One region of the Brevibacillus sp. FW301-21C12A genome, then DNA from elsewhere that is predicted to be linked to it. Evidence: a T-box and tRNA genes for the amino acid it is inferred to sense, from the RefSeq annotation. Region 1 holds a T-box; the other regions hold tRNA genes.

Region 1 (10,329 bases):
TGAAGGGATAGCCTCTTTTTTCATGTCATGGACAGTGCGATCGCAGCCAGACCGCCTGCCGTAAAAGGCGACGCGCTCACGCTTGTCCACCTGGACGGTCAGGACGTCATACGGGACAGGCTTGCCGTTTTCCATCCGCTGGTCGCTGACGTTCATCCACGTTCTGTTGCGCCAATGCTCATCCGCATAAACCTCTGTCGCCTGGCGCTCGTAAACGTCGGCTTCTTCCCCCACCATCGTTTTCCAAAAGGCTTGCGCGACTTTTTCTGCTGCCGCAGGCGCGACCGTTGCCTTCTCGCCGCCATTGATCCAGCTACGGGCTTTTTGTGAGAAGCATCGTTAGTTAACTTTTTTCAACAGGATGGCACTTGACCGCTCTGCCTTCATTGTCAGAGCGAAACGCTTTTGCTATCATGAGGCTACCCAAACCGATGAAAGGAACGATCGACAATGGACGCTCTGCTCGCGCGTGAAAAGGACGAATTTCTGTCCTGTATAGAAACGATAAAAGAACTGGAAAGCTCCGAATTTGAAAGCTACTCCATCGTAAAGCATACCGAAACAGGAGAACATTATTTGCGCTACTTTTTGTCCCATATCAACCTGTCGGAAGGGGGCCGCAGGGACAACTACGATCACTTCCTGCCGATTGACTCCGATGACGTCCTGGGACTGATGTTCGGCGAGCAGCCGTACCGCTTCCCGGAAAACTGGCGCTCCCCCTACCTGCGCAGCGGCAACGACAATCGGCTCATTCCGTTTGATCCATCCGAAAACTACGATCTGGACGAGGAGGCGGCGGCCGAGCTGGCGATGGTGGAGCAACTGGAGCTTTACAAGCAGCAGTGGATGAACGCGGAAACTATGAGCGCGGAAGAAAAAGAAAAGCTGACGAAGCAATATTTCGCCGAGCTCGACAAGATTTTGAAAAAAGCCGAAGAGTAAGTTGCATCCTGGCACCAAAAACGGCTATAATGCTAGAGAAACAAGCGAATCGTTGATGAGGAAAGTACTCCTGGAATGAGGCTGTAGCGAGTCGGGGATGGTGGAAGCCCGATGCCGAACCACGCGAGGAAGCGCCCCTCGGAGATGCGGCCTGAACATCCGGCGAAGCAAATCGCGCCCGGATCGCGTAGGGTTTTGCCGGGCCTGCCCGTTACAGCAGCACAAAGCGGTTTTTGCCTGATGCACGCATGCAGGCGAAAACAACAAGAGTGGCACCGCGGGAGCACAACCTCTCGTCTCTTTTATCCAGGAGACGCGGAGGTTTTTTTGTTTTCTTTTGCGTCCCTTAAGCTTTTTCCCATTTTGAAAGGAGAATCACAATGAGCTACAAGCACCAAGTCGCGGAAAAAATCGCCGCTGCCCTCACCTCTCTCGGTGTGGACACCTTCCCAACAGAAACAGTTTACGGCATGCTGGAAACGCCGCCAAACCCTGCGATGGGAGATATCGCCTTCCCTTGCTTCCAGCTCGCAAAAGCGCTCCGCAAAGCGCCACCGATGATCGCCACAGAGCTTGCCGAAAAAATCGAAGGAGCGCCACTGCGCTCTGCCCAAGCGGTCGGCCCTTACGTCAACCTGTTTCTCGATCAGGAAAATGTGGCGGCGCAAGTGATCGGAACGATCCTTGAGCAAGGCAGCGCCTACGGCAGCAGCCAGGTAGGCCAGGGCCGCAAAGTGCCAATCGACCTGTCCTCGCCGAACATCGCCAAGCCGTTTTCCATGGGCCATCTGCGCTCTACCGTGATCGGAAACGCGATTGCGAACATCATGGAAAAACGCGGTTACCAGCCTGTGCGCATCAACCATTTGGGCGACTGGGGCACGCAGTTCGGCAAACTGATCGTCGCCTACCGTCTGTGGGGAGACGAGGAAAAAGTAAAAGCCGAGCCAATCAAGGAGCTGCTCAGCCTGTACGTGCGCTTCCACGAAGAAGCGGAAAAAGACCCGACTCTGGAAGACCAGGGCCGCGAATGGTTCAAAAAGCTGGAGGACGGCGACGCAGAAGCACAGCATCTGTGGAAATGGTTCCGCGACGAATCGCTCAAGGAGTTCATGAAAATTTACGAGTTGATGAACGTCTCCTTCGACTCCACGCACGGCGAAGCTTTCTACAACGACAAGATGGATCGCGTCGTCACCTTGCTGGAAGAAAAAGGACTGCTGACCGAATCGGACGGCGCCTTGGTCGTCAACCTCGACGAGTACAACATGCCGCCGTGCCTGATTAAAAAATCGGACGGTGCGACGCTGTACGCGACGCGCGATCTGGCTGCCGCCCTGTACCGCCACGAGACGTACGACTTCGCCAAAGCGCTCTACGTCGTCGGAAACGAGCAGCGTCTCCACTTCCAGCAACTGTACAAGGTACTGGAAAAAATGGGCTACGCCTGGTCCGCCGACATGCACCACATCCCGTTCGGCATGATGCTCAAGGACGGCAAGAAAATGTCCACCCGCAAAGGAAAAGTCGTTTTGCTGGAGGAAGTATTGGCACAAGCGATTGCCGACGTGCAAAAAGTGATCGAGGAGAAAAACCCGACGCTCGCGAACAAGGAAGAAGTTGCCCGCCAGGTTGGGGTCGGCGCTGTCATTTTCCACGACCTGAAAAACTACCGCCTGAACGACATCAACTTCTCCTGGGAAGAAATGCTCACCTTCGAGGGCGAAACCGGACCTTACGTGCAATACACGCACGCCCGCGCCTGCTCGCTTCTGCGCAAAGGCAACTACCAGCCGCAAACGACAGCGAGCCTCGTACCAGGCGCTTTGGACAGCAAGGAAGCATGGGCGGTCATCACCTTGCTGAACGGCTTCCCTGAGGTGATCGAACGGGCCAGCGACAACTTCGACCCGTCGCAAATCGGCAAGTACGTCATCGACCTCGCGCAGTCGTTCAACAAATTCTACGCCAACGTCCGCATTCTCGCGGAAGAAGAAGACGTGAAAGCTTCCCGCCTCCAGCTCGTGGCAGCGGTGGTGGCCGTGTTGAAAGAAGGGCTGCGCCTGCTCGGACTGGCAGCGCCAGAGGAAATGTAGGAAGCGCCGTTCTTTGACGCATGATCTGACCCAAAAGCCGGAAGCCTGCCTTGGCAAAAGGTGGCCCCGGCTTTTGCTTTTGGATGAAAAGCGCCTCGCGGGTAGTTGACTCATTTGTTTCGTGCCCTTTTTTCCAGCCTGTGCCATAATAGGAGAGGAAAGCAAGAAGGATGTGGCAAATACGGGCAACGGGCAGATTCCTTCCGTTTGACACCCCGGCTTAAGATAGCGGCTCCCCCGCAGGAACGCCTTGGCTCCACTCGGCAACAAACACATCCCGCTGTTCACACCTGGTCGCAAACAGGCGACCTGCTACAGAAAGCGAGACGGTAAACGATGAAAAAATTTCTTTTGCTCGCCACAAGCTTGCTGCTCGTGCTGAGCGTATTGACAGGCTTCGAGGCGAAGGCGGCAAGCGCACTGCCATCGTCTATGAACAAGCATGTCGTTCCCGTATCGAAAATGGAGTTGCCCCAAAAAACGGTTATCGGCTTTGGCGAAGCGACCCACGGCAACAAACAATTTACGACGCTCAAGCTGGACGTGTTTCGGCAACTGGTAGAAAAGCACGGCTACCGCGCCTTCGCCATCGAAGGCGACTTCGGCGGCGGCCAGAAGGTCGACGCCTACATATCCGGCGGAAGCGGGACAGCGCAAGAGGCGGCAAAAGCGCTCGGCTTTGCGATCTACAACACCGAGGAGATGGCAGCGCTGTTGTCCTGGATGCGCGCGTACAACGAACAGCGCGCTGACCGCGACCGCATCCGCTTTTACGGCTTTGACATGCAGCGCTACGACCAGAACAAACAAGCGCTGTTCGCCTATTTGCAAAAAGTCGATCCGCCCCTCGCCGCAACCTATGAAAAAGCTTTGGCAGCTTTGACCGATCAAACGCTGTCCGAACAACAGCCGGCCAAGGAAGGGCTTCCCCACATCCAGAGCTTGCTCGGCCGGATGAAAGCAAACAAAGCCGCCTACACCGCCAAAAGCTCCGAAAAAGACTACGAGCTGGCGTTAGCCTTTGCCGAGTCGATCAGACAAAACGCGATCCTGCACGGAACGAACGTCAACTACGGCAGCGCCCGCGATCGCTACATGGCGGAGCGCGTCATGTGGATTCTCGCGTTGGAAAAGAAACATTACGGCCGCGAGCGCCTGTTCATTACCGGACACAACGGGCACATTGAAAAGACGTCCACGACCACGGGCGTTGCAACCTGCATGGGGGCGTATTTGGCGAAAGCGCTCGGCGACCAGTATTACGCAATCGGCAGCGAATTTTATGAAAGCGCCTTTCTGGCCAAGGACGCCACTACCGACGAACGCAAGCTGTTTGCTGTCAAAAACGCCGGGGATCACCGCCTCGCCGTGCTGTTCGCGCGCACCAACCTGCCGGACGGCTTCCTGGACTTCGCCAAAACGCGGCAGGATGCCGATTTTTACGCCTATCTGAATCGTCCGCAGCCGATCAGCGCCATCGGCGACGTGTTTAGCGGCTGGTACGCGAGCATCGAGAACATGTACACGCTGCAAATGGTCCCGGCAAAAGCGTTTGATGCGCTCGTGTTCGTGCGGACGGCGACTCCTTCTGTCATGCTCGCGGACTGACGGCGTGCGAACGAAAACGTGCACCGGAACCATCCGCCTGCTTTCCGGTCGCTTGTGCGCAAAGCGCAAATGGCTCCGCTCCGCCCCAAGACGTCGCCCCGGATCACCAGCAAAAGAAAGCCCCGCCAGACCGCCACGAGCCGAGATCGACGTGGCCCTCTGACGGGGCTTTTCCTGTGCTGTTCTTTGTCCGCCGAAAAACTTACGAGGACAGCGTCAAGTTTTCATAAATGACAGACAGGCCCATTCCCCCTGCCATGCAAAGCGTCACCATGCCGTACTTGACGCGGCTGCGCACCATTTCGTTCATCAGGCTGACGGTCAGCTTCGCGCCGGTGGCACCGACCGGGTGGCCGAGCGCGATCGCGCCGCCGTTGACATTCACCTTGGCCGGGTCCAGCTCCAGCCCTTTCATCACCGCCAACGTTTGCGCGGCAAACGCCTCGTTCAGCTCGATCAGCCCGATGTCGTCCAGCGTCAGCCCTGCTTTTTGCAGCGCTTTTTGGGTGGCCGGCACAGGCCCGATCCCCATCACGCCCGGCTCGACTCCCGCGCTGGCAAACGCCTTGATTTTGACCAGCGGCATAAGCCCCGCTTCCTCCGCTTTTTCGCGAGACATCATCAACACTGCGGCTGCGCCGTCATTCATCGGACACGCATTGCCTGCCGTGATCGTTCCGTCTTTTTGGAACACGCTTTTCAGCTTCGCCAAGTCTTCGAGGCTAATTTCGTGGCGGACCGACTCGTCCTGATCGAACACCCGCACTCCTTTGCGCTCATGGATGGCAATCGGCACGATCTCGCTGGCAAACTTGCCTGCGGCTATGGCAGTCGCCGCCTTTTTGTGGCTGTCGTAGGCGAAGCGGTCCTGTTCCTCGCGGGAAATGCCGTACTGCTGCGCAAGCCGTTCAGCCGTGTTGCCCATGTGCTCGCCTTCCAAGGAACAGATCAAGCCGTCAGACAAAAGCGCATCTTCCATCGTCAAGTTGCCGAACTTGCTGCCCCAGCGGTTTTTCACCAAATACGGCACGTTGCTCATGCTCTCCACGCCACCCGCAACCACCACGTCCTCTTGCCCGGCCATGATCGCCAAAGCGCCGCTGCCAATCGCTTTCAAGCCCGAGCCGCACGCCTTGATGATGATGTGCCCGTACACATGGCGGGGAAATCCGGCCAACTGCGAGCTGATGCGCGCCGCGTTCAGCCCGCCTCCGTGCACGTAGCCGTTGCCGAAAATCACTTCGTTCACTTCCTGCTTGGGAAAAGCCGCCTTTTCCATCAGCCCTTCCAGCACTTGCCGTCCCAGCTCCGTTGCCGGGACGTCGCGCAAGCTTTTGCCGAATGCGCCGACCGCGCTGCGCACGCCGGCGACAATGACTACCTCTCTCATCGTTACGCTCCCTTTCGTTTTGCCCTCGTTACAAGACCCGGTTCAAAAATTCGCGCGTCCGCTCTTCCTGCGGATTGTTGAACATGTCTGCCGGGCGGGCCATCTCCACGATCTTGCCCTGGTTCATGAACGCGACCCAGTCCGCCACTTCTTTGGCGAAGCCCATTTCATGCGTCACAATAATCATCGTCATCCCGTCCTGGGCGAGCTGCTTCATCGTCTCCAGCACTTCGCCGACCAGCTCCGGGTCGAGCGCGGAGGTCGGTTCGTCGAACAGCATGATCTCCGGCTTCATCGCCAGCGAACGGGCGATCGCTACCCGCTGTTTTTGTCCGCCTGACAGCGAGGATGGATAGACGTTTGCTTTTTCGGACAAGCCTACCTTCTGCAACAGTTGCAGCGCTTCCTGCCTCGTTTGCTCCTTGTCCGCCCTTTTCGCGATCAGCGGCGCTTCCATGATGTTTTCCAAAACCGTTTTGTGCGGGAACAGATTAAAGTGCTGGAACACCATGCCGACCTTTTGCCGCACCTTCGTCAAGTCGTCCTTTTTCGGATCGATGCTCTTGCCTTCGATGAAAATCTCGCCGCCGTCCTTGATCTCCAAAAAATTGATGCAGCGAATCAGCGTGCTTTTTCCCGAGCCGCTCGCCCCGATCAGCACGACGACTTCGCCCTTTTTCACCTGTAGCGTCACGTCTCTCAGCACCTCCACGGCGCCGAAGCTTTTTTTCAAATTTTGCACGCGGATCATGACTTGCTTGTCTTCCATCGTTCTCCCTCCCCTCTTCTATACGTCACCTTTGGCCAACCGCTTTTCCATCACATGGACGATATACGTAAAGATCATGACAATCACCAAATAGTACAGGGCCACGATCAAAAAGTACGTCATCTCATCAAAGGTTTCCGCAGACAGGCGGCGCGCCAGCGAGAACAGCTCATCCATCGCGATGAAAGCAGCCAGCGACGACTCCTTCAGCGACAAAATAAACTGGTTGCCGAGCGGCGGAATGGAGCGCTTCATCGCCTGCGGCAAAATGATCCGGCGCATCGTCTGGCCGGTAGACATCCCGAGCGACAAGCCTGCCTCCATCTGTCCCTTGTCGATCGACTGGATGGACCCGCGGAAAATTTCCGCGATGTACGCCCCGCTGTGGATCGCCAAGGCTAAAGCCGCTGACCAAAATTGACCGAGATCAATCACCTTGTAAAAACCGAAATAGAGGACAAAAATTTGCACGATCAAAGGCGTTCCGCGAATGACCATAATATAGACGTTGGCAACAATTTGCCCGAGCTTGAACTTGGAGACTTTCAACAGGGCGACGAACAGCCCGATGATCGACCCTGCGATGACGGAAGCGATCGTCAGCTCAAACGTCAAGAGCAGCGGCTTCCAAAAAAACGGCAATGTGCGGAAAAACTCTTCTGTCAAATGGGCAATACTGGGCACTCGATGCCACCCCTCGCTGATAAAATGTCCCTGTCACCCGCCGCTTTCCTTGCGCGGATGACAGGCGGCCTTACACAAACGTCAACCTTATTCGTTCTTGCTGATGTCGCGATTGAAGTACTTTTCGCTCAGCTTCAGATACGTGCCGTCTTCGTGCATTTGCTTCAGCACCTCGTTGATTTTGTTCAACAGCTCGCTATTGCCTTTGCGCACGGCGATTCCGTGTTGAACCTCAGACAACGGCGCGCCGCTTTTCTTGATTTTCAAGCCTTGGGCAATCGCGATCTCGCCGACCACACTGTCCGTAATGACCACGTCATGCTTGCCTTGCTCCAGCGCGCGCAGGGCCGTGACGTCGCTGTCGTACGTCTTGATGTTGTCGGTGTACTCCCGCGCCATTTTTTCATGCGTAGTGCCCAAGGCGACTGCGACTTCCTTGCCCTTCAGCTCTTCCAGTGTGGAAGTCGTGCCGTCGGGACGAGTGAACAGTTGGCCGCCGGACAAGTAGTACGGATCGGCGAAATCAATTTGCTGCTTGCGCTCTTCCGTAATCGCGTGACTGGCAATCGCCGCATCGTAGCGCCCTTCCTTGACCCCCGCGATAATCCCGGAAAACGGCGAGGTGACGGGCTTTGGCTGCAAATTCAGCCGTTTGGCGATCTCGTTGCCGATTTCGATGTCAAACCCGGTAAGCTGCCCATCCTTGAAATAGCTGAACGGCTGGTACTCGCCGGAAGCGGCAAAGACGAACACGCCTGGCTCCTTCGTCATCGCGGACGCATTTCCGCTGGCTGCGCCTGCCTGTCCCCCGCCATCGTTCGTCGAAGCCCCCTGGCTACATCCTGCTACGAGAAGCGACAGCGAGAACAATACGCCTGCAACGGCTTTGAGTGATTTTTTCATGTTGGTAAGCCCCCTTATCTTTGTGCAGAAAAATTTTTCATTACTCCACCATTTGCAAATGTTCTGAAATCAACAACGGCGCTCCGGTATGGTAAATGACATCCTGCAAGGAGTACGGATACATGACCTCTGTCAGCATCAGCCCCTGCGGCGTGACCTCGATAACCGCCCGCTCTGTGACGATCAGGTCGACACAGCGCTTCGCGGTCAGTGGAAACGTACACTCCCTGCGGATTTTCGGCTCGCCTGTCCGCGTCACATGGCTCATCAGGACGATCACCTTTTTGGCGTAATAGGCCAGCTCGGCTCCACCGCCGATGCCGTGAACGCGCGAGCCAGGGACGATCCAGTTCGCCAAATCTCCCCTGCGATTGACCTGCAAGGCCCCGATAAAAGCGACATCGAGCTTCTTGCGCCGAATCATGCCGTAGGCAATCGTGCTGTCGAAGTAAGAAGCGCCCGGAACTACGGTAACGGGCGCTCCCCCCGCATTGGAGATATGCTGGTCTTCTTCGCCCTTGATTGGCGTGGGGCCTACCCCGAGAATGCCGTTCACGGAATGAAACATCACGTGCCATTCGTGCGGGATAAAGTCCGCGACCAGCTCCGGTATCCCGATCCCCAGATTGACGGCCATCCCCGGTTCGATTTCCTTGGCGGCGCGCCGCGCGATCATGTTTCGCTGATCCATCGTCAGTCGCATCAGCCGTTCCCCCCGCCGCTGCGATTCACCATGTAATCGACAAAAATGCCGGGTGTCACGATTTTTTCCGGGTCCAGCTCTCCTGCCGGAACGATCTCCTCCACTTCGGCAATGGTGATGTCAGCAGCCATCGCCACCAGCGGATTCAAGTTTCTCGCCGACTTGTCGTAGATGAGATTGCCGTACGTGTCCGCCTGTTTCGCATAGACGATGCCTACATCGGCCGTCAGCGCCGGTTCCATCCAGCACGGCTTCCCCCCAAAAACCACCGCTTCCCCTCCTTCTGTCGCTTCTCCCCACATTTGCGCATCGACAACAATGCCGGGAATGCCTACGCCCCCTGCGCGAATTTTTTCCGCAAAAATTCCTTGGGGACAAAACGTGACCTGGAGCCGTCCGTCCATCATCTGTTGACCAGCTTCCGGATTGGAGCCGATATGCGTCGTCATCAGCTTCCTCACCCGCCCGTGGCTAATCAGCTTGCCGATCCCGACCTGCGGATACCCCGCGTCGATTCCGATCAAGGTCAGGTCGCGCACCCCTTTTTCCAAAATCGTGTCGATCAAAAGAGCCGGGGAGCCGATCGTTCCGAAACCGCCGTACATCAGCCGGACACCGTCTCGTACACATTCCGTCGCTTGTTCGCGCGTCACCAGTTTCGCTAGCATCGCATGCCATTCCTTATCTCTCTTGTTTATTGAGCAAAGTCGCTTACGTCCCCCTAACAGTAGCAAGTCCTGTGCCAACACCCAAAAAGCTGGATGGTAGCGAAAATTGCCGAAACTACGTCTTTTCTGACGAATCGAAGTAGAATCACTTTTGAGTCGAAAGGGAGAGAAACGCACTCTTTTCAGGTGAATCGAAATCGACTCGCGTTTTTTCAAATCCGACTCACTATACAATCGGCAGTCACTTCCTGTACAATCAGGTCAAAAATGAGGGGAGCGTATCAAGCGTGGAAAAAGATGCGGAGATTTTGGCCTTGTCGTCTGTAGATCGGTTCATCGACATATTGAACTCGCTTGCGGACGGCATTTTTATATCGGATGCGCAAGGAACCACACTGTGGCTGAACAAGGCGAGCGAAAACTTGTGCGGCATCCCGAAAGCCGAGCTGATTGGGCAAAACGTGACCGATCTGGAGGAAATGGGCATTTTCAGTCCTTCCGTGACCCGGCTTGTCCTGGAATCGGGCAAGCCGACGACGACCATCCAGCTTGTGAACAGCAAA
Region 2 (10,329 bases), on a different contig from region 1:
GAAGCAAAAGTCCGAACGAGATCGCAACCTGAACAAGCAAGACCCGCAATAAGCGAAAAGCAAAAAGCCCACCCAAGCGAGCTTGACGCTCCTGGGTGGGCTTTTGCGATCTTACCAGATTCCTTGCTTGCTCGGCAGCCGTTTTTCCGGGTGGCCGTAGCCTTGGTGCTTGCGGCTTCTCAGATTTTTCGCCTGCGATTCGCGAATTTTGGCGACGAACTCGCTCGTGCTCATTTTGGTAAAGTCCATAGGGCACCTCCATCTTCCACGCTGTTTGGCTTGACGCCTTTTTAGGATGGCCCTTTTTGCTCGTGCGCAATCGGGAGCGTAATTTTTACAGTCGTGCCCTCATTGCGTTTGCTGGCGATTTCCAGGTGGCCTCCGTGGTCTTTGATGATTTTGCTGCTAATCATCAGGCCCAGGCCGGTTCCGTTTTCCTTTGTAGTGAAAAAAGGATCGCCCAGCTTCGGAATCAGCTCTTCCGGTATTCCGCAGCCGTTGTCCGCGATCGTAATCAGTACCTCCTGATCGGCCTTTGCGCTGGTGGCAAGCATGATCTCGCCGTGTCCGTCAATCGCTTCGAGCGCATTTTTGACGATGTTGATAAACACTTGCTTCAACTGGTTTTCTTCGCCGGAAATAACGGGGGCATACTCAAAAGACGTGTGAATCGGAATGTTTTTCAGGTTCGATTCCGATGCCAGCAAGGTCAAGACGTTTTCCAGCAAGGAGACAAGGGAAAGCGACTTGATCTGGACGTTGTGCGGCTTGGAAAGCACGAGCAGCTCGCTGACGATGAAGTTGATCCGGTCCAGCTCCGAGAGCATGATGTCCGCGTACATTTGTTGCTCGCTCAGCGTCGGCTTCAAAAGCTGGATAAAGCCTTTCAGCGAAGTGAGCGGATTGCGAATCTCGTGCGCGATGCCCGCGGCCAGCTCGCCGATCACCGAGAGCTTCTCGGCCTGGCGGAGCAGCAGCTCGTTGTTGCGGCGCTCGGTAATGTCGCGGGACACGATGATAAAGCCGTCGCACTCGCCGCAGTCGGTCAAAATCGGCGCGCCTTTTGCCTCCAGAACGATCCAGTCGCCATGCGCGCTCCGGTAGCGAAATTCGCAGGTGCGAGGCTCCAGCGTCCGGACCAGATCGTGAAATTGCTCGCGGACACGCTCGACGTCTTCCGGGTGAACGCATTGGAAGCACATTGGCCCGGCGTGCTGGCTCGTCCCTGTGACCCGCTCATAGGAAGGCGAGAGGTGCACGATCTCGCCATGCTTGTCGGTAATCAAAATCAAATCGTCGGTATGCTCGGCAATGATTTTGCTTTCCTTTTTGATGCGGGACAAAGCCGCCTCGGAAACTTTGCGTTCCGTGACGTTGCGGGACACAAACATGATGTTTTTGACGGTCCCGTCTTCCTGGACCATGGGAATGCCGCGCGTCTCGAAGGAGATCCACGCGCCGTTTTTATGCCGGGAACGAAGCTCGAGGAAGACGGGCTGTTTGGTTTGGAAAATTTCCCGCTGTTTGGCCAGGAGCAGAGGGAAGTCTTCGGGATGAGTGATTTCCAGGCTGCCCGGAGAGACGAGCTCGGCAGGCGAGTAGCCGAGCTGCTGCTCGATGGATGGAGAGACGTATATCCGCTGCAGCGTCTCGTCGAAAATCGTCACAAGGTCCTGGGTATGGTCAATCAACAGCCGATACTTGGTTTCGGTCTGGCGCAGCGCTTTTTCGATCCGCTTGCGGTCGGAGATATCGCGCGTGACGCAGGAGGCCGCGATAATGGTGCCATTTTCGTCCCGGATGGGGGTTGCGGACAGCGTAACTTCTACGAGTGTCCCGTCTTTGCGCTTTCGCACCGTCTCGTAGTTGGTCAAATGAACGCCCATGCTCCTGACGGCGTCAAACAGTTGTCTCGTTTCGTTGACGAGCTCGTCCGGGATAAAACAGTACGGAGAAGCGTCAAGCTCCTCCAGCGACCACCCGTAATATTGCTCAAACGCTTGATTGACCAGCACGATGCGGTTGTCCATGTTGCTGATGGAGATGGCATCTGTCGTATAGTGAAAAAACGCTTTCAAAATCTGGTCGGGAAAGAGGAGACTCGTCATCTGGCGCGGAACATGCTTCTTTTTCCACGTAAACGTGGGCTTTAGCTGATCTGTCATAAATATCCTGCCTTGCGGTTCAATTATTTGGATAGTCGTGTCGAGATAGTATTCGTGTTGTTGACGGTGTTTTCCTATCGCCAAAATTAGAATATAGTGGGATTGGCTGGTACTTTATCGTTGGTAAACGGTTGAAGGTTCAAAAGCGCCGAAAAAATAGGCTATAATGTAGGGAGCAAAAACTGGCGGGGGTGTATGCATGAGCACGGGGTTTATCATCGTTCTTGTCCTGACGTTTGTTCTTATCATCGGGGCCACGATTTTGGTTACGAATAAAGCTTATTCCCGGAAACCGGAGCAGATTGATCCGCTGCCGGGGAAAGACGCGGCGAGCAAAGAGCTGGATCAGTAGAGCGGAAAAAATCAAGCCTGCGGCGAGGATGGCGCTGCGCAGGCTTTTTTGGCGCGAAAAACAGGGCTGTAAACAGAAAAAAGACTGGAATGCATCCAGTCTTTTTCGTATGGTACGCCTGAAGGGAATCGAACCCCCGCACATGGTTCCGGAGACCATTGCTCTATCCACTGAGCTACAGGCGTGCAATATAATGGGTGACACTAATTAATTATAAGTCATCCACGGGGAAAAATGCAAACGAAAAACGAGATTTTGTGTGATTTTTTTTCATGAGTGTGAACAGGAAGCAATCTCAATTTTTTGTGTACGCTCTTCAAAAATTGGCAGGAAAATTGCAAGAGAGAACGAATATAATGAAAATTAAAGAGACATTCGCAAGAAGCAGTGGGAAGGGGGCGAGCTTCATGAACATGGGATTGGGTTTGTATCAGGAACAGACGCTGAAACTTGTGATGACGCCGGAGTTGCGTCAGGCCATTACTATATTGCAATACTCTGCTGTTGATCTGATCTCCTATTTGCAGGATCAGGCCAACGAAAATCCTGTATTTGACCTGGAAGTGGCAGCGGAAGTGGCTACGGCAAAAGCAGAAAAGCCGGCGCCGGAAATCGACTGGAAGGAAATCGTCGGAAACCGCGCGACAGGCGATTATTCTCCGGCAAAAAATGAAAGCACTTACAACCCGCTGGATTACGTGCAGCAAGGCAACGAAAACTTGTATGAGCATCTGGAGCGGCAGCTTGGCTATGTAAAAGGCTTCTCGCCTCTGCAAAAGCGAATCGCACTGTTTTTGATCGGAAATTTGGACGAAAAAGGCTATCTGGAAATTACGCTGGAGGAAGCGAGCCGCAATCTCGGGGTAGACGTGCCGGAGATTGAGGATGTGCTGTCGGTGTTGCAGCATTTTGATCCGGTAGGCGTGGCGGCGCGTAGTCTGGAGGAATGTTTGCTCTTGCAGTTGGAGCACCTGGCCCTCGACGACGAAAAGATCGTCCTGGTCGTGCGCAACCATCTGCAAGACCTCGCCGACAACCGCTACCAGCGCATTGCCGACAAAGTGGGCTGCACGCCGCAGGAAGTGCAGACGATGGCGGATTTGGTCCGCACGCTGAATCCAAGGCCCGGCGCCCAGTTTTCCCAGGCGGAGACGAGATACGTCATCCCGGACGTGACGGTGGAAAAGGTCGGGAGCGAGTACGTCGTGCTCGTCAACGATGTGGCGGCGCCGCGTTTGAAAATCAACAGCTTTTATGAGAAAATGCTTAGTCAGCAAAAAAGCCAGGAAGAGGCGAAGCAGTTTATCCACGACAAGCTTAACGCTGCGATGTGGCTGGCGAAAAGCCTGGAACAGCGCCGTCTGACGCTGATGCGCGTCACCCAGGCGATCGTGGACATGCAGCGCGACTTTTTCGACCGCGGCATCCATTACTTGAAGCCGATGACGCAAAAGGAGATCGCCGAGCGGGTCGGCTTGCACGAATCGACGATCAGCCGTGCGACCAGCAACAAATACGTGCAGACTCCGCGGGGCATTTTTGAGCTGAAATACTTCTTTACTTCCGCGCTCACCACTTCCAGCGGGTCTGCGACATCCTCGGAGAGCGTCAAACGCAGAATCAAGGCGTTGATTGAGCAGGAGGATCGCAAGGCGCCGCTGTCTGACCAGAAGCTGGGGGAAATGCTGCTTGCGGAAGGAATCGAAATTTCTCGCCGCACGGTCGCCAAGTACCGCGAAGAAATGCTGATCCCGTCCTCTGCAAAACGAAAGAGGTTTTAAACGACAATGAACAACAAGCAGCTTGAGGTCGTCCTGTACGGACGGAAAAAATGCCATTTGTGCGACGATGTGGAGCTTGCCATCCGCAGTCTGGCGGAGGAGTTTCCGTTGCAACTGCACATCGTGGACATTGAGAGCGACGCACAGCTTCACGAAGAAATGATGCTGGTGATTCCGGTAGTGGCGATCGACGGAGAAGTAGTGTTCCGTTCGATTACGCATGTAGTGACGATCGAGGAGCTGCGGGCTGAGTTTCGGAAGCGCCAGTTGACCAGTTGAATGGAAGAAAAGCTCCCCCTGCCAAGATTGGGCTAGGGGGAGCTTGCATGTTTTTCGCCGATATGCTACATTCAAGGTGTAGCAAGTGATCTTTTTTTTGCACCAATCGGGACAAAAAATGTATATACAGGGACAAAAAACGTCCCGATCAATTTTACAGCCAAGGATGTAAGCACATGCGACGATTACTGGAACTGCAGCAAAAGCTGCTGCCTGATCTGACTCAGGTCTTGCGCGAGAGGTATATGCTGCTCCGGTCGATCTACCACTTGCAGCCGATCGGACGCAGAGGGCTTGCGCAAGCGATGAATACGACAGAGCGTATTTTGCGGGCGGAAGTCGAGCTGTTGAAGGAGACAGGGCTGTTGACGGTTACCGCCGCAGGGATGCACCTGAGCGGAGAGGGGCAGCAGGTGCTGGATGACATGGAGCCGCTCGTAGGCGAACTGTTTGGCCTTACAGACTTGGCAGAAGGTCTGCAAAAGAAGCTCGGCATCCCGGAAGTGATCGTGGTGCAGGGCGACGCAGACCAGTCGCCGTGGGTCAAGGATGAGCTGGGGCGCGTAGGAGCGAGAGTGCTGAAGCAGGTCGTTCAGGAGGGAGATATTGTCGCCGTGACAGGCGGCACCTCCATCGCAAGCGTAGCCAACCACTTGACGCCTTCCGCTTCGTTCAAAAATGTGCAGTTTGTGCCCGCACGCGGCGGCCTGGGCGAGAGAGTGGAGCTGCAAGCCAACTCGCTTGCCGCTGCCATGGCTGCAAAGACTGGCGCTACTTACCGGCTGCTTCACGTGCCGGATCGCCTGCATCCGGAAGCCTTGCAGACGCTGCTCAAGGAGCCGCAGGTGCAAGATGTGCTCTCGCTTTTGCGGGATACGCGCATCGTGCTGCACGGCATCGGCGACGCCCTCGCAATGGCTCGCCGCCGCAATTATTCGGAAGAGGAGCTCGCTGATTTGGCAGAAGCCGGGGCGGTGTCTGAGTCCTTCGGCTACTACTTTAATGAAGCGGGCGAAATCGTCCACCGGATGCCGACGATCGGGCTGCAACTGGAGGAAGTGCACAAAGCTGAAACGGTACTCTCCATAGCGGGGGGCGAAAGCAAGGCAAAAGCGATTCTTTCCTTTGCCAAACAATCGTGTCAGAATGTACTCATTACGGATGAAGGGGCTGCAAGAGCCTTGTTGTCCGCACGATTGTAACGGAAGGAAGCTGATCGTATGTCTATGGCGCAGGTTATGCCCATCCTGGCGATGATTGCAGGAATTGTGCTCAGTTTGTCACTCGGTTTTCCGATTGCGCTGGGGATTGTTTTTGCGATCCTGGTCACACTGGTTAGTGTGAGCAAACTGGGCTATTCCTTGAAGCAGCAATTCTCGTTTGGCTGGGAAGGCGTCAAGAAGACGAAGCCGGTTCTCATGATCCTCTTCTTGGTGGGCGTGTTGATTCCGCTTTTGATGATGGGAGGAACCATACCCGCGATCATTTACTACGGGTTGTCCATCGTCAACGTCGACTATTTGTTTGTTCTCTCCTTTTTGCTGACAGGAGCGGTCAGTTATCTGCTGGGGACCTCTGTTGGCACCTTGAGTACCATCGGCCTGTCGCTGATGGGGATTGCCCATGCGGCAGGCATTTCGCCAGCGATTGTCGGTGGCGCGTTGATCTCCGGAGCGATGGTGGGAGAGCGGTTTTCGCCGATTTCCAGCAGCCGGCTGCTCGTCCTGTCCAATGTCGGAATGACAGAAGAACAGGACAGGCGAACCAGGCGTCCTGCCATGCTCGCGACAGGCATATGCGCCGTGCTGTTTCTCCTCATGGATCTGTTTCGCACACAGACCGGTTCCGGCGAGATGATTTCGTTGTATCAAGGGCTGTTGTCCAGCCACTTTTCGCTAAATGGGTTGCTCATGCTGCCGCTGATTGTCCTGATCGGGTCTTTCGCCCTGCGAGTAAAGGCCGTGACCGCGCTTTTGTACGGAATCGTGGTCAGCGCCGTCATGGTGGGCATTCACGGACAGCTTGACGCCAAGACGTTTTTTTCCGCCATGCTGTACGGATACGAGCTGCACTCGGGCACACCGCTCGATCAGCTTGTGCACGGCGGCGGGATGGTTGCCATTTTGAACGTTCTGCTGCTGATTGTCCTGGCAGGCTTTTTGAACGGCATTTTGAACCAGGCCAACATACTTACTCCGATTGTCGACAAATTGATGGGCAATACGAAAAATCCGACCGTACTGGTAGCAAAAGCGGCAGCGTTGTCACTTTTGGTCGTCATTATCAGTTGCAACCAGACCATTCCGATTCTGGTGCTTGGCTCGACGCTTCTCGAGCGGTTCTCGCAATGGACCGGCGGACGCGAGCTGCTGGGCAAAACGATGCTGGACTCCACGGTTGTCATGCCTGTGCTGATCCCGTGGAACGGCCTGTCGATGGTGATGGCTTTGACGCTCGGCGTTCCTACTGTACAGACGTTGCCCTTCGTGTTTTTCAGCATTGTATTGCCGATTGTCACGATTCTCTCCACCCGAGGCTTTTCGCCGGAAGGTGGGTTTATAGCCACAAAGAATAAAGCTAGCTAACGAGCAGGAGGTTTTTTCTCATGGTAAAAGTAGGGATTAACGGTTTTGGACGAATTGGTCGCAACGTGTTCCGCGCAGCACTCAGCAATCCGAATGTAGAAATCGTAGCCGTAAACGATTTGACTGACGCGCAAACGCTCGCTCATCTGCTCAAATACGATTCCGTGCACGGTGTGCTGGACCTGCCTGTAGAAGCGGGCGAAAACACGCTGATCGTGGGCGGAAAAGAAATCAAGGTTCTCGCTGAACGCGATCCTGCCCAACTGAAATGGGCCGACTACGGAGTAGAGATCGTCGTTGAGTCTACAGGCCGATTCACCAAGCGCGAAGATGCGGCGAAGCACCTGGAGGGCGGAGCGAAAAAAGTCATCATTTCTGCTCCTGCTACGAATGAAGACATTACGATCGTCATGGGCGTAAACGAGGACAAATACGATCCGGCGAAGCACACCGTCATCTCCAACGCGTCCTGCACAACCAACTGCCTGGCGCCGTTTGCCAAAGTGCTGAACGACAAGTTCGGAATCGTGCGCGGTCTGATGACCACCGTGCATTCCTACACCAACGACCAGCAAATTCTCGACCTGCCGCACAAAGACTTGCGCCGTGCCCGCGCTGCTGCGGAAAACATTATCCCTACCTCCACAGGGGCAGCAAAAGCAGTGGCACTCGTGCTGCCTGAGCTGAAAGGCAAGCTGAACGGCTTCGCGATGCGCGTACCGACTCCAAACGTGTCGGTTGTCGACCTGGTAGCCGAGCTGAAAACCGATGTTACGGTAGAAGAGATCAACAACGCGCTGAAGGAAGCGGCAGAGGGTCCGATGAAAAACATCCTGGGCTACTCCGAAGCTCCGCTCGTCTCTTCCGACTACAACGGCAACCCGGCGTCCTCCACAATCGATGCGCTGTCCACGATGGTCCTGGAAGGAAACATGGTGAAAGTCGTTTCCTGGTACGATAACGAGTGGGGTTATTCCAATCGTGTCGTAGACTTGTGTCATTTTGTTGCACAGCGCGGCTTGTAACACGTAAAATAGAACTGTTGTGAAAAAGGGAGAGCAATCTCCCTTTTCCCATATGTTTTTTCCGAATAAAAAGCCAATGATTTGGGAGGATCGTTCATGAACAAGAAATCTATCCGCGATGTTGAGCTGGCAGGCAAGCGCGTATTTTGCCGTGTCGACTTTAACGTGCCGATGCAGGACGGGAAAATTACCGATGATACTCGCATTCGCGCTGCTGTGCCAACTATCCGTTTCCTGATGGAAAAAGGGGCCAAAGTAATTCTGGCAAGCCATTTTGGCCGTCCGAAGGGGCAAGTAGTGGAAGAGATGCGTCTTACTCCTGTCGCTTCCCACCTGTCTTCGCTTTTGGACAAGGAAGTGCGCAAGCTGGATGATTCCATAGGGGCAGACGTAGAAGCGGCAGTCGGGCGCATGGAAAACGGAGACGTGATCCTGCTCGAAAACGTGCGCTTCCATGCGGGAGAAGAAAAGAACGATCCGGAACTGGCAAAAAGCTTTGCGGCGCTGGCCGATCTGTTTGTCAATGACGCTTTTGGGGCAGCACACCGGGCACACGCTTCCACAGCGGGAATTGCCCAATACATACCGGCTGTAGCGGGGCTGTTGATGGAAAAGGAAATTCGCTTCCTGGGCGGAGCCTTGTCCAAGCCAGAGCGTCCATTTACGGCAATCGTCGGCGGCGCAAAAGTAAAAGATAAAATTGCTGTGATTGAGAACTTGTTGACCAAGGTTGACCACTTGATTATCGGCGGCGGCATGGCAAATACATTCCTCAAGGCACAAGGCTATGGCATCGGCGCATCGCTGTGCGAGGATGACAAGCTCGATCTGGCTCGTAGCTTGATGGAGCAGGCAAAAGAGCGCGGCGTCGAGCTTTTGATGCCAGTCGACGTCGTTGTGGCAGACCGCTTTGCGGCTGACGCGGAGAAAAAAGTCGTTTCCATCGATGCGATTCCGGATGGCTGGATGGCGCTCGATATCGGGCCAAAAACAGTGGAACAATACCGTAGCGTGATTGTCGAGTCCAAAACGGTCGTTTGGAACGGACCGATGGGCGTGTTTGAAATGGACGCTTTTGCAGAAGGCACAATCGGCGTCGCCAAAGCGATGGAAGCGTGCGCGGGTACGACCATCATCGGCGGCGGAGACTCCGTGGCTGCGGTGGAAAAAGCGGGCGTAGCCGAGCAGATGACCCACATTTCTACAGGTGGCGGGGCGTCGCTGGAATTTATGGAAGGCAAGGAGCTGCCAGGCGTAGCTGTGCTGGCAGATCACGAATAAGAGCGAAGCGGGGGAGTTTGCATGCGGACACCAATTATCGCGGGGAACTGGAAGATGTTCAAGACGATTGCCGAGGCGAAGGCGTTTGCGGAAGAAGCCAAGGCTGGCAACAGCACTTCCGGGGTACAAAAAGTCATTTGCGCGCCATTTACAGCTTTGGCTGCCTTGAAAGAGGCGTTTGCCGGCACAGATATTGCCGTTGGCGCGCAAAACATGCATTTTGCCGAGCAGGGTGCATACACCGGGGAAATCAGCGCGGCGATGCTGAAGGAAATCGGCGTGGAGTACGTGATTCTCGGCCATTCCGAGCGTCGCCAATACTTCAATGAAACAGATGAGAGCGTGAATCAAAAAGTCGTAGCTGCGCTTGCGGCAGGTCTGGTGCCGATCGTGTGTGTCGGCGAAAGCCTGGAGCAGCGGGAAGCAGGCGAAACTGCTCAAGTTGTGCGCACGCAGACGGAAGGGGCGTTTGCGGGCCTGACAGCCGAGCAGGTGGGAAAAAGCATCATCGCCTACGAACCGATCTGGGCGATTGGCACAGGCAAGTCCTCGACTGCCGAGGATGCCAACGAGACGATTTCGTTGATCCGCAGCGTGGTCGCGGAGCGCTTCGGCCAGGCGACAGCGGAAGCCGTGCGTATTCAGTACGGCGGCAGCGTCAAGCCGGAAAACATCGCCAGCTACATGGCGCAGCCGGATATCGACGGTGCGCTGGTCGGCGGAGCGAGCCTGGCTGCGGACAGCTACTTGCAGCTTGTGGCAGGTGCGGCCAAGCGATAGGAGGAGGAGAAACAGATGGCACAAAGACCAAAGCCGGTAGCGCTGTTGATTCTGGATGGCTTTGCCTTGCGCAGCGAAACG
Region 3 (10,329 bases), on a different contig from region 1:
CTTCGAGTTGACCACCTACGATGCTTTTTTTCACACAAAGTAGCATTTTATTTCCTGCACCAAGGATCGTCAAGGATAAAGGGTAAACCCCTTGCTACGCAAGCCCTTGACGATCCTTGGCTCAGTAAAAACATTTGCAATTAGGTGTGAAAATGATGACGTGTGCTCAAACTGTCAGGTGGGTAACTTTATGATGAGCAAAGTGGTCAACATTTTGGTGAGCGTTCACAACCCGGATTAAAAAATGAATTTTTTGCCTTTTGATATGTACTAAATGTCGACCAGTACTCTGGGAAGTGTCTCGTAACAATGTGCAGCATTCCCATAGTTACGTCCCCATAGGCTAAGTACACTTGTTCTGATCTATTCGGTAAATCATAAAACCTAATGATAGCCGAAGATTTTGGTAATCCTTCTCCTCGATCACGAATGTCTCCTCTATCAAAAGTGCCATTGTCCAGATAGTACTCTTTTAGAGCCTCACCCGCTTTATCTGGATCTTCTTGGTCAAAGAAAAGTTCATCTCCATTTTTTAATATGAATTTTATACGTTTTGAATACAGGATAATCCTAGCAACTGTGCTTATGACTCCTCCTCTTCTTAGTTCGTTTTTACTTTCAGATTGATTTACGCCAATATCTTCTGTTCTTTCGTTCAACTTAATTAAAGACTCGTCGGACTCTTCGTTCAAGTGCTTGACACCCTTGTACGCTTCGGCCTGAACTTGTGTTTCGCTTGTTATTGCTGTTTGACTTTTGCTTGCTGAAACTGGTGTGACAGCAAGCGCAAGCATAGAAAAAGCAAGGAATGCAGAAAGGAATTTTTTCATTTTGTACAACCCTTCTAAAAATGTAATTTTTTACAAGGCAAAATATAACATATTGTATTTTGTGAAGCAATAAAATTATATAATAATAAACTTATATAAAATCTCGTTAGTGTTGGATAAACGACTATACTTGCAGAAAATTGATTTTTCTAAATGTTATTCACAAATTATTAATATCACTTTATTAATATCACTATGCATACATCATTATGGTCCCATTCTGTTGAGGCATAGTACATAAAATGAGTTCCACTAATGATTACTTGCAACACCAACTGGCTTCGTAAAAAACCACTCGTCAAACTCATTTGAAAGTACATTGTATTTCACAAGCTTATCGAAGTACATTTCTTCATGTCCAATGTTTTTGCGCACCAGAAAAACTATACGATCCTCTAGACTTAGCATTGACGGAACAATATTATCGTTTTCAAATCCCCGTACAGGTAACTACTCTAATCATCATTTCTCCTCCAAATGATAAATTCGACACCTCGTTGGACAATTACACCAACAGTTTCATGCCGATTGAAACCACAGTAAACCTCATTTCAAAACATAAACTGCTGATTTTCAATCGCCCCATAAAAATAGAAAAAGCCTTGATAGCTCAAGGCTTTTTCATGTATGGCGTCCCCGAGAGGATTCGAACCTCCGACCTACAGTTTAGGAAACCGTTGCTCTATCCTGCTGAGCTACGGGGACATATATCGTTAGTGGCGTGGCAAAAGCATTCGGCTGACGCTTCACCCACCTTCTTATTATATGCACCCGACTACTTTTTGGCAAATCCAGCGGCCATCTTCGCAGCCTACTGCAACACGATTACACCACACGCCACCACAACCAAAAACATCAAGGCGCTACCAACACCTTCCCGGTTACGATTTATCGCCATGCGCATAGCAATTGTACTTGGTTGGGCGCCAGATCACGGGAAGGTTCCAAAAGCGAAATCACCGCCAACGCCAAAAACCTTGGAATCCCCGAATCCCAAGGCTTTTGGCATCAAAAAATACACCTGCCCAAATCAAACTACTTCCCCTATCCAGCCCACACAAACCGCCAATCCAATCTGGCCAAACAATCACAGCAACAGCCAGGCCCCCGCTCCACCCAGCACCTACAACCGGCTAACCGGCTCTACCGAATCGCCTTCATAACCCGTTGACGACCAGAAAAAGTAGCAACCTCCGCCACCCCAAGCGCACGAATCGTCTCCAAATTCGCCGCCACATACCTCCCGATATCGTCGGGAAAATGCGCATCCGACGAGAGCGTCAGCGGAACGCCATGGGCCACGAGAACGTCCAGAAAAGCCGGGCTGGGGCACATCTCCTGTACGGGATAGCGGTAATACAGCCCCGCGTTGATCTCGGTCGCCGTATCCGTTTCTTTCAAAGCGGCGGCGATTCTGTAGTAATACGAAACAAGCTCCGACTCCGCAGGGCGATAGGAGAACACTTTCAGATTGTCCAGATGGGCGACAAAGTCGAACAGCCCGCTTTTGACCATGCATTCGACCGTGTGGAAAAAGTCCGCGTATAGCTGCTTCAGGTCATGCTGCTCAAACAGATGGCGCGTCTCGGGATTGTCGAAGCCCCATCCGTGCAAAAAATGGACAGAGCCGATTACATAATCCCACGAAGCGCCTGTCAGCAAGCACTGCAATTCCGCTTCCCCGCCGACGAAGTAATCCGCTTCGATCCCCAGCCGCAGCTCCACGCCGCTTGCCGCCCAGCGCGGCTTTGCTGCCTCGATGGCGGCGCAAAAGTCGCCGAGGCTCTCGGTACACACTTGATTGAGCCAGGTGCGCTGCAAACGGCCCAAATCAGTGTCGCCAAGCTCCATAAACTGCTCAAAGTACGGACGGGCTTCGCGAAAGCGGTATAAATGATCGACAATCCCCACTTCCTTCAAGCCTTTGTGCAGCGCCTCCCGCAAATACAGATCGAGCCAGGACGGATCGTATGCGCCCAGAGACAAACGGTTATTTAATCGCGCCAGACTGTCCTGCAGCCAGGCGCGGGTATGTCGAGGTTCAGTCAACGGGTAAAAGTAGTCGAGAGCCGCATTGGTACGCTCGAGCCAACGCAACGAATAAGGCCCTTCTTCCAGATGAAGATGGTAGTCGATCAGCATGGGAAGTCTCTCCTTCGCGGATGTTCGCTTATCCATGTGGTTTGCATGCCCGACGAGAGCCATTCATCCGGCATCGGCTGGTCACAGACGACCGCGCTGACATCCGCCCAGCCGCAAATGCGGAAAAATTGCGTTTGGCCGATCTTGGAGGCGTCCCCCAATACGTAGACTTGCTCGGCGCGTTGCACCATCATGGTCGAGCACAACGTTTCTTCCATGTCGTAGTCGGTAAAGCCGTCAGCCGTCATTCCTCCGCAGGAAATAAACGCTTTGTCAAAATGAAAGCGCGAGAGCAGCTCGCACGTAAACGCCCCGGCGACGGATTGTTGCGCGGGATGGGTCAGGCCGCCCAGCATAATTACCTGCCCGTTGAATTGGTTCGCTTCCAACAGCTCGTTTAACAAAGAAGCGGCAGGCAGCGAATTGGTGACAATCGTCAACTGGTTTAGACCCTTGATCGCACGCGCCAGCTCCAGTGTCGTCGTCCCGACGTCGAGCGCGATCGTGTCTCCGTCAGATAAAAGCTCAGCCGCGATTTGCCCGATTTTCGTTTTCGCCGCCTGTTGAATCGCCTGTTTCTTTTCAAAGTGCGGCTCCCGATTCGCCAAATGATAAGGGATGGCTCCTCCGTACACTCGCTTTAGCATGCGCTGCTGTTCCAGTTGGTCCAGATCGCGTCGGATGGTCTCCGGCGTCACTGCCAGGCTTTTGGCCAGATTCATCACCTGAATTTTACCGTGGCGGTTCAGTTCGTCCAAAATCACTTGCTGTCGTTCTTCAGGCAATAGTGTCATAAAGCGGAATCACATCCTTGGGACATAAGTACAATGTTTTGGTTGCGCCTGCCTGCTCCGGCTCATAGGACAGGTGCAGGGAGTCCACCAGCACGGGAACTTCGCCAATGTTCAGCTCGTAACGGGTAACGTTGCCGAGCATGGTTACATGGGCAATATTTCCGGTCAAGCGGATGTCCTCCGCAGCCATCCGCTGTTCGCGAAACGTCTCCGGACGGATGGCGAAGCGTTCGGCTGCCGGAGCGGCCAGATCAGGCGCGATTCGGTTCAACTGCTCGGCGGTCAGTACGTTGTAATTCCCGATAAAACGGGCGACAAATTCCGAGCGTGGCTGGGTGTATATCTCATGCGGACTGCCGTGCTGAACGATTCGTCCGCCATTCATGATGTAGATGCGGTCACTGACAGCCATGGCCTCTTCCTGATCGTGCGTCACCAGCACCGTCGTCATGTTCAGCTCGCGTTGAATCGTGCGCAGTTGCTTTTGCAAATTTTTGCGAATCTGCGCATCCAGCGCACTGAGCGGCTCGTCCAGCAGAAGCACCTTGGGCCGCGTGACCAGAGAACGGGCGAGTGCCACGCGCTGCTGCTGACCGCCAGACAATTCACGCGGATAGTTTTGCTCTTTTCCCGTAAGCCCCACCAGTTCGATCATTTCCTGCACGCGCTGCCGAATGTCCGCCTTCGGGATTTTGTTCATTTCCAGGCCAAAGGCAATGTTTTGACTGACCGTCAGATTGGGAAAAAGCGCATACGATTGGAACACCATGCCGATCTCCCTGTTTTTGGGCGACACGTCTGTCACGTCTTTGCCGTCAATGTAGATCGTGCCCGTATCAGGGGCAGTCAGACCGCTGAGGATGCGGAGCAACGTACTTTTGCCGCACCCGCTGGGGCCAAGCAAGGTAACCAGCTCGCCTTTTTCAATGGCAAGCTCGAGCTGCTTCAGCACGTTTTGGCCGTGAAAGGTTTTGGACAGATGTTCGATTTGGACGTAACTCATCAAGAAACCTCCTTGCGTGCGAAACTTCGGCGCGTGAATTTTACAATCAGCCCGGTGATGACAGCCATCAGGGCAAAATAAGTGACGGTAATCGCGCTGGCGATATGCCCGCTTGTCGATAGCTTGGCGTACAAATACAACTGCAAGGTTTCGAATCTGCCGCCCACCAAAATGTTAATCAGGACAAATTCCCCGAACAAAATAGAGAACGACAAGAGCGCAGACACGAGAATCCCGGACATGATATTCGGAACGATAATCCGCACGAACGCCTGCCAGCGGCTCGCGCCCAGCAGCTCGGCCGCCTCCATCAACGAACGGGCTTGCAGAGCAAGCAGGCTGTTCCGCGTTCCTTGATACAGATACGGCAGCAGACCGACCAGATACGCTCCGGCCGTGATGAAAATCATCGGAATCCCGCTGCCTGAATAAGTGCGAATCAGGCCGACCGCCATAATGACACCCGGAACGGCGTAGGTGAGCATGACAAAAAGCTGAACGAGCCTCTCCAGCCGGGGAGCGTAGACGACGATTGAAAAAACAGCCGGAACGATAATGACGACGGCAGCGACAGTCGTCAGGGAGCTAAGCAAAAAGGAGCGTCCGAATGCCTGCAAAAACCGCGGGTCGCCATACAGCTCCGCGAACCATTTTCCCGTAAGCCCTTCCGGCAAAACCGTGCTGTTCCACTCGGTTGCCAGCGAATACAGCACGGTAGCCGCTACAGGCAAAAACAAATACAGCATGACCAACGCAAACGACAAGGACGGCAAACCAATCCGCTTCAAGACAAATCCCTCCGTATCTTCCGCGTCAGCCACTCGTTCACGAGCAGGGCTGCGGCAAGCGTCAGGCCGAGCAGGACAGCAAGCGCGCTACCAAGCTCGGGTCTGGCAAAAATGTCGCCGGAGACGAGCGCGCCAATCCGAATCGGCACGAGATTGTAGTTGCTCCCGGTGAGCGCGTAAGCCGAAGCATAGGCCCCCATCGCGTTGGCAAACAAAATGCTGAATGTGCCGACGATGCCTGGCAGCAGTACCGGGAAACCGATCCGCAGCCAAAAATTCCAGGGGCTTGCCCCAAGCAGCTCGGCCGCTTCCATCCACTGCTTCTGAATGGCGTGGTACAGAGGATACAGCAGCATCACTGCCAAAGGCAGTTGAAAGTAAATATAAACAAGCGTCAACCCGCTCCACGAATAAAGCGTAAACGATTGTCCGAAATCAATCCCCAGTTGCTTCGCGAGCAAAACAAACAGGCCACTGTTGCCCAACAGGACAATGAAGGCAAAAGCGAGCGGGATACCTGCAAAATTGGAGGTCAGGTTCGTAATGACGAGCACTCGCTGTTGCAGAGACTGCGGGAAGCGGGTAATCGCATAGGTAGCGAAAACAGCAGCGACGATTCCGATGAGCGAAGACAAGAGCGAGATGAGCACGCTGTTTTCAAACGCCTGCAAGTAGTACGGATTGGCAAAAATCTCGCGATAGTGACTGAATGTAAAACCGCCGTCCCCTTCGGCCTGAAAGCTCCCACCGATCATGGAAAACAACGGGGCGAGCAGAAACAGCGCGATTATCGCAAAAAACGGAATCGTCGTGACCAAAAGCATGCTGACAAATCGTTTCATCGCAAAAGCTCCTTTCTGAGCGGAAAAGACGCCCCCTCAGGGAGACGTCTTGCTCTGCCCGGATACCGTCAATGGCTGCATCGCTTCCGAGGGGGAGATGCCGAGCAGTTGGCAGGCAAGCGGAGCCACCTGCAATTGCGGGATCGCCACCTCGCGTATCCCCGGAGATACCCGGTTGCTGATGACAAACAGGGGAACGTCCCGGTCAGCGCTAGACGTACCGCCGTGATTTCCGTCCGCTGTCATTCCGTGATCGGCTGTTACGATTATTTGATAGCCCGCGTCGATCCACGCGGGAAGCACGTTTGCCAGGATCGAATCTGCCGCCAGAACGCGGTTGCGATAGCGCGCGGAATCAGCCGTATGCTTGTGGCCGTCATCGTCAATGTTCATGGAGTGGACGTAAAGAAAATCCGGATTGAATCCATGCAACAAAAAGTTGGCGTCGGCAAACAGGTGAGTATCCGGATAGTGATCTTCCCAGTAAAACATCCCGTGTTGTATCGGCTTGTCCGTGTTCAACTGGATGCGGTCGTGAAACGGGCTGAACGGAGCCTTGTTGTACAGCTCGCTCACCCAGCAATAAGCGGCAGCAGCGTTGGACATCCCGTTTTTGCGCGTCAGGTGGAACAGACTCTCCTGATGCGAAAGCCGCACCGCCTGATTGCTGGAAATCCCGTTTTTCCACGCAGGGGTTCCCGTCAAAAGAACCTCGTACAAAGGCCGGGAGAGACTGGGCAATTCCGAGCGAACCTGGAAGCGGGCAGCGAAGCCGTACTCGACCAGATGATGCATGTACCCCATGTGCGAGACAGCCGTGTCGAATCTCAATCCGTCGAGCACAATCATGGCGAGCTTGTTAGCGGACATGGATCAACACCTGCTCTTGCCATAGCTGCGGCAATTTTTTCGCTGTCTCTTCCCATGCATTCAAATTGCCAACCGGACGCGCATTTTTGTACATTTCTTCCGGGAGCAGCTTGGCCTTGGCAGACTCGTCAAGCTTGGCATTCGCGCGAATGGGTCTGGCATAGCCGCGAGCCAGATTGGACTGTCCGGCATCGGAGAGGATGTATTCACGTGCCAGCATCGCGGCGTGCGGATGCTTGGCGTACTTGTTGATAAGCGTAGCGTACCCGCTGCTGACCGATGCTTCTTCCGGGATGATGACGTCAAAGCGGTTTTTGTCGATTTTGTCACGGTAGCCGAGCGCGTTGAAGTCCCACACGATGGCGACTTCGATTTCGCCCTTTTCCAGATTGGCAAGGCTCGGGTCGCTCGTGCTGAGTCGCTTGTTTTTCGCCAGGTCAGCAAAAAAGTCAACGCCGGGCTGAATATTTTTCTCGTCTCCCCCGTGGGCATAAGCGGCGGCCAGAACGGCAAACTGCGCCTGATTCGCTTTCATGACGTCGCCAATCGCGATCTTGTAGCTTCCGCTTTTCAGATCAGCCCACGACTTGGGAGGATTTTGCACTTTGGTCTTGTCGGTGAGAAAAGCGAGCGTTCCAGTATAGCCGAGCACCCAGTGCCCTTCATCGTCCTTTGCCCAGTCGGGAATGTCGTTCCAGTAGGAGGTTTTGTAAGGCAGCGTCAGCCCTTTTTGTTTGGCTAACGGTCCAAATGCGATGCCCACGTCGCCGATATCTGCTGTGGCGTCTTCTTTTTCTGCTTCAAACTTGGCCAATTCCTCTGCGCTCGACATGTCGGTGTCCGTATGCTTCAAGCCGTATTCCTTCTGAAGATTGCCCCATGTCTCTCCCCAGTTTGCCCACGTGTCCGGCATCCCTACAGAGTTGACTTCGCCCTCCTGCTTCGCTTTTTCCACGATTTGCTCCAGGGTCAATTGCGACGTATCCAGAGTAGCGTCTGATTTCGTCTCGGTGGCACATCCGGCAAGCAGTAAAACGGATGTTACGACAGCAACGGTTCGTTTCCAGCCCAACTGGTTCCCTCTCATCTTTTAAGGCTCCTTTTCGTTTTTATTTGTGTTTGATCGTTTTGTTTTTTCGTCTATCATCGTAAACAACCAAAATGAAACTGATATAAATGGGTTGTAAAGAAGCGATTAAGACTCTGTGAAAAAAGAAAAGCGGCCCTCTGCTGCCAGAGAACCGCGTCGCGTCCGGAAAAAAGCGATGATCGTTTTCACTCTTGTTGAAAAACGAAGAAGAACTAGGGGTAGTCGCGCCCCTAGTCCGTTTATCGTGCTTCTTCTGTTTAGTTGTGAGCGAACTGCTCTTCTTCTGTCGACCCGGTCAAAGCTGTGGTCGAAGAAGTTCCGCCAGCGATCACTTGCGCTACTTCATCGAAATAGCCAGTGCCAACTTCACGCTGATGGCGAGTCGCGGTATAGCCGTGAACCTCGCTTGCAAATTCAGCCTGCTGCAATTCGGAGTAAGCAGCCATTCCGCGATCGCGGTAGCCGCGCGCCAGCTCGAACATGCCGTAGTTCAGGGCGTGGAAGCCTGCGAGCGTTACGAACTGGAACTTGTAGCCCATCTCTCCCAGCTCCTCCTGGAAGCGAGCGATCGATTCCTCGTCGAGCTTTTTCTTCCAGTTGAAGGACGGGGAGCAGTTGTAGGCCAGCAGCTTGCCTGGATATTGGGCATGGATCGCTTCTGCAAAGCGGCGTGCTTCCTCCAGGTTTGGCTCGGAAGTTTCGCACCAGATCAGGTCTGCATACGGAGCGTAAGCGAGTCCGCGGGCAATCGCCGCGTCCAGCCCCCCGCGGAGGCGGAAAAAGCCTTCTGGAGTGCGCTCGCCGGTGAGGAACGGCTGGTCTTGCGGATCGACGTCGCTCGTAATCAGGAAAGCGCCGTTTGCGTCTGTACGCGCTACGATGATGGTCGGAACGCCCATGACGTCAGCAGCCAAGCGAGCGGAAATCAGGTTGCGGACAGCAGCCTGCGTCGGGATCAGCACTTTCCCGCCCATGTGGCCGCATTTTTTCTCGGAAGCGAGCTGGTCTTCAAAATGCACGCCGGCAGCTCCCGCTTCGATCATGCTTTTCATCAGCTCAAACACGTTCAGTGGCCCGCCGAAGCCCGCTTCCGCGTCAGCGACAATCGGAGCAAACCAGTACGTATCTGTACCGCCTTCGGATTGGTCGATCTGGTCTGCACGCTGCAGAGCCTGGTTGATTCTTTTTACGACATGAGGAACGCTGTTTGCCGGGTAGAGGCTTTGATCGGGATACATTTGACCGGAGAGGTTCGCGTCTGCCGCCACTTGCCAGCCGCTCAAGTAAATCGCCTTCAGTCCCGCTTTTACTTGCTGGATGGCCTGATTCCCGGTCAAAGCCCCCAACGCTTTGATGTGATGCTCGGTATGCAGCAGGTTCCACAGTCGCTCCGCACCCAACCGAGCCAACGTATGCTCGATTTGCACAGACCCGCGCAGACGGTAAACGTCCTCAGCCGAATACGTCCGGGTAATTCCCTGGAAACGCTCGGTTTGCCAGCTTTGTTCAATCTGTTGAATCGCTTCCTGCTTTGTTTGTTTGCTCATTTTCTTTTTCCCCCACTCGTTTTTTTATGATTGTTATTAAAGATAGCGATAGCCCGGTACAGTCAGAAAATCCTCGAAGTCGTCCTCTGTCACCAGCCTCAGGAACAGCTCGCCGGCAACCTGAAATTTGCTGTTTTCATAACGTTCCTGGCCAATCGCTTGTTTCAATGCCTGCAATTCCTCGCTCAGCCATTGCTTGACCAGACCCTCGGTGATCTTTCGGCCATCCTGGAGCACACCTTGTCGATGGCGAATCCAGTGCCACACCTGAGCCCGGGAAATTTCCGCGGTCGCCGCATCCTCCATCAGATTGTGGATCGGCACTGCGCCATACCCGCGCAGCCACGCTTCGATGTACTGCAAGCCTACGCTGATGTTGGTGCGCACGCCTTCTTCTGTGATGACGCCCTCTGGTACAGCCAG

What was found. The T-box of region 1 lies ahead of argS (arginine--tRNA ligase). A T-box ahead of a tRNA ligase gene usually reads a tRNA of that ligase, here a tRNA-Arg.
Region 2: it encodes a tRNA-Arg, which carries the amino acid that the T-box ahead of argS (arginine--tRNA ligase) is inferred to sense. The anticodon was not compared.
Region 3: it encodes a tRNA-Arg, which carries the amino acid that the T-box ahead of argS (arginine--tRNA ligase) is inferred to sense. The anticodon was not compared.

What each region holds. Positions count from the first base shown of each region.
Region 1 covers NZ_JBYTBG010000002.1:113,738-124,066, reverse strand. Annotated here, with positions in the region: gene AC3WQH_RS02175 (hypothetical protein) at 1-237, opposite strand, end outside; gene AC3WQH_RS02170 (hypothetical protein) at 451-945, shown strand; T-box leader at 989-1,249, shown strand; gene argS (arginine--tRNA ligase) at 1,326-3,041, shown strand; gene AC3WQH_RS02160 (erythromycin esterase family protein) at 3,378-4,649, shown strand; gene AC3WQH_RS02155 (thiolase family protein) at 4,852-6,039, opposite strand; gene AC3WQH_RS02150 (amino acid ABC transporter ATP-binding protein) at 6,068-6,808, opposite strand; gene AC3WQH_RS02145 (amino acid ABC transporter permease) at 6,827-7,492, opposite strand; gene AC3WQH_RS02140 (transporter substrate-binding domain-containing protein) at 7,580-8,395, opposite strand; gene AC3WQH_RS02135 (3-oxoacid CoA-transferase subunit B) at 8,436-9,098, opposite strand; gene AC3WQH_RS02130 (CoA transferase subunit A) at 9,098-9,766, opposite strand; gene AC3WQH_RS02125 (sigma-54 interaction domain-containing protein) at 10,054-10,329, shown strand, end outside.
Region 2 covers NZ_JBYTBG010000039.1:26,090-36,418, reverse strand. Annotated here, with positions in the region: gene AC3WQH_RS20080 (DUF4023 domain-containing protein) at 112-249, opposite strand; gene AC3WQH_RS20075 (PAS domain-containing sensor histidine kinase) at 291-2,165, opposite strand; gene AC3WQH_RS20070 (hypothetical protein) at 2,365-2,517, shown strand; tRNA gene AC3WQH_RS20065 (tRNA-Arg) at 2,628-2,702, opposite strand; gene rpoN (RNA polymerase factor sigma-54) at 2,925-4,298, shown strand; gene AC3WQH_RS20055 (glutaredoxin family protein) at 4,305-4,577, shown strand; gene AC3WQH_RS20050 (sugar-binding transcriptional regulator) at 4,754-5,779, shown strand; gene AC3WQH_RS20045 (Na+/H+ antiporter NhaC family protein) at 5,798-7,162, shown strand; gene gap (type I glyceraldehyde-3-phosphate dehydrogenase) at 7,183-8,187, shown strand; gene AC3WQH_RS20035 (phosphoglycerate kinase) at 8,284-9,468, shown strand; gene tpiA (triose-phosphate isomerase) at 9,490-10,248, shown strand; gene gpmI (2,3-bisphosphoglycerate-independent phosphoglycerate mutase) at 10,264-10,329, shown strand, end outside.
Region 3 covers NZ_JBYTBG010000013.1:9,925-20,253, reverse strand. Annotated here, with positions in the region: gene AC3WQH_RS10570 (hypothetical protein) at 207-830, opposite strand; tRNA gene AC3WQH_RS10565 (tRNA-Arg) at 1,459-1,535, opposite strand; gene AC3WQH_RS10560 (hypothetical protein) at 1,547-1,993, shown strand; gene AC3WQH_RS10555 (histidinol phosphate phosphatase domain-containing protein) at 1,974-2,972, opposite strand; gene AC3WQH_RS10550 (DeoR/GlpR family DNA-binding transcription regulator) at 2,966-3,766, opposite strand; gene AC3WQH_RS10545 (ABC transporter ATP-binding protein) at 3,750-4,769, opposite strand; gene AC3WQH_RS10540 (ABC transporter permease) at 4,769-5,557, opposite strand; gene AC3WQH_RS10535 (ABC transporter permease) at 5,554-6,399, opposite strand; gene AC3WQH_RS10530 (alkaline phosphatase family protein) at 6,436-7,269, opposite strand; gene AC3WQH_RS10525 (ABC transporter substrate-binding protein) at 7,259-8,356, opposite strand; gene aceA (isocitrate lyase) at 8,617-9,906, opposite strand; gene aceB (malate synthase A) at 9,943-10,329, opposite strand, start outside.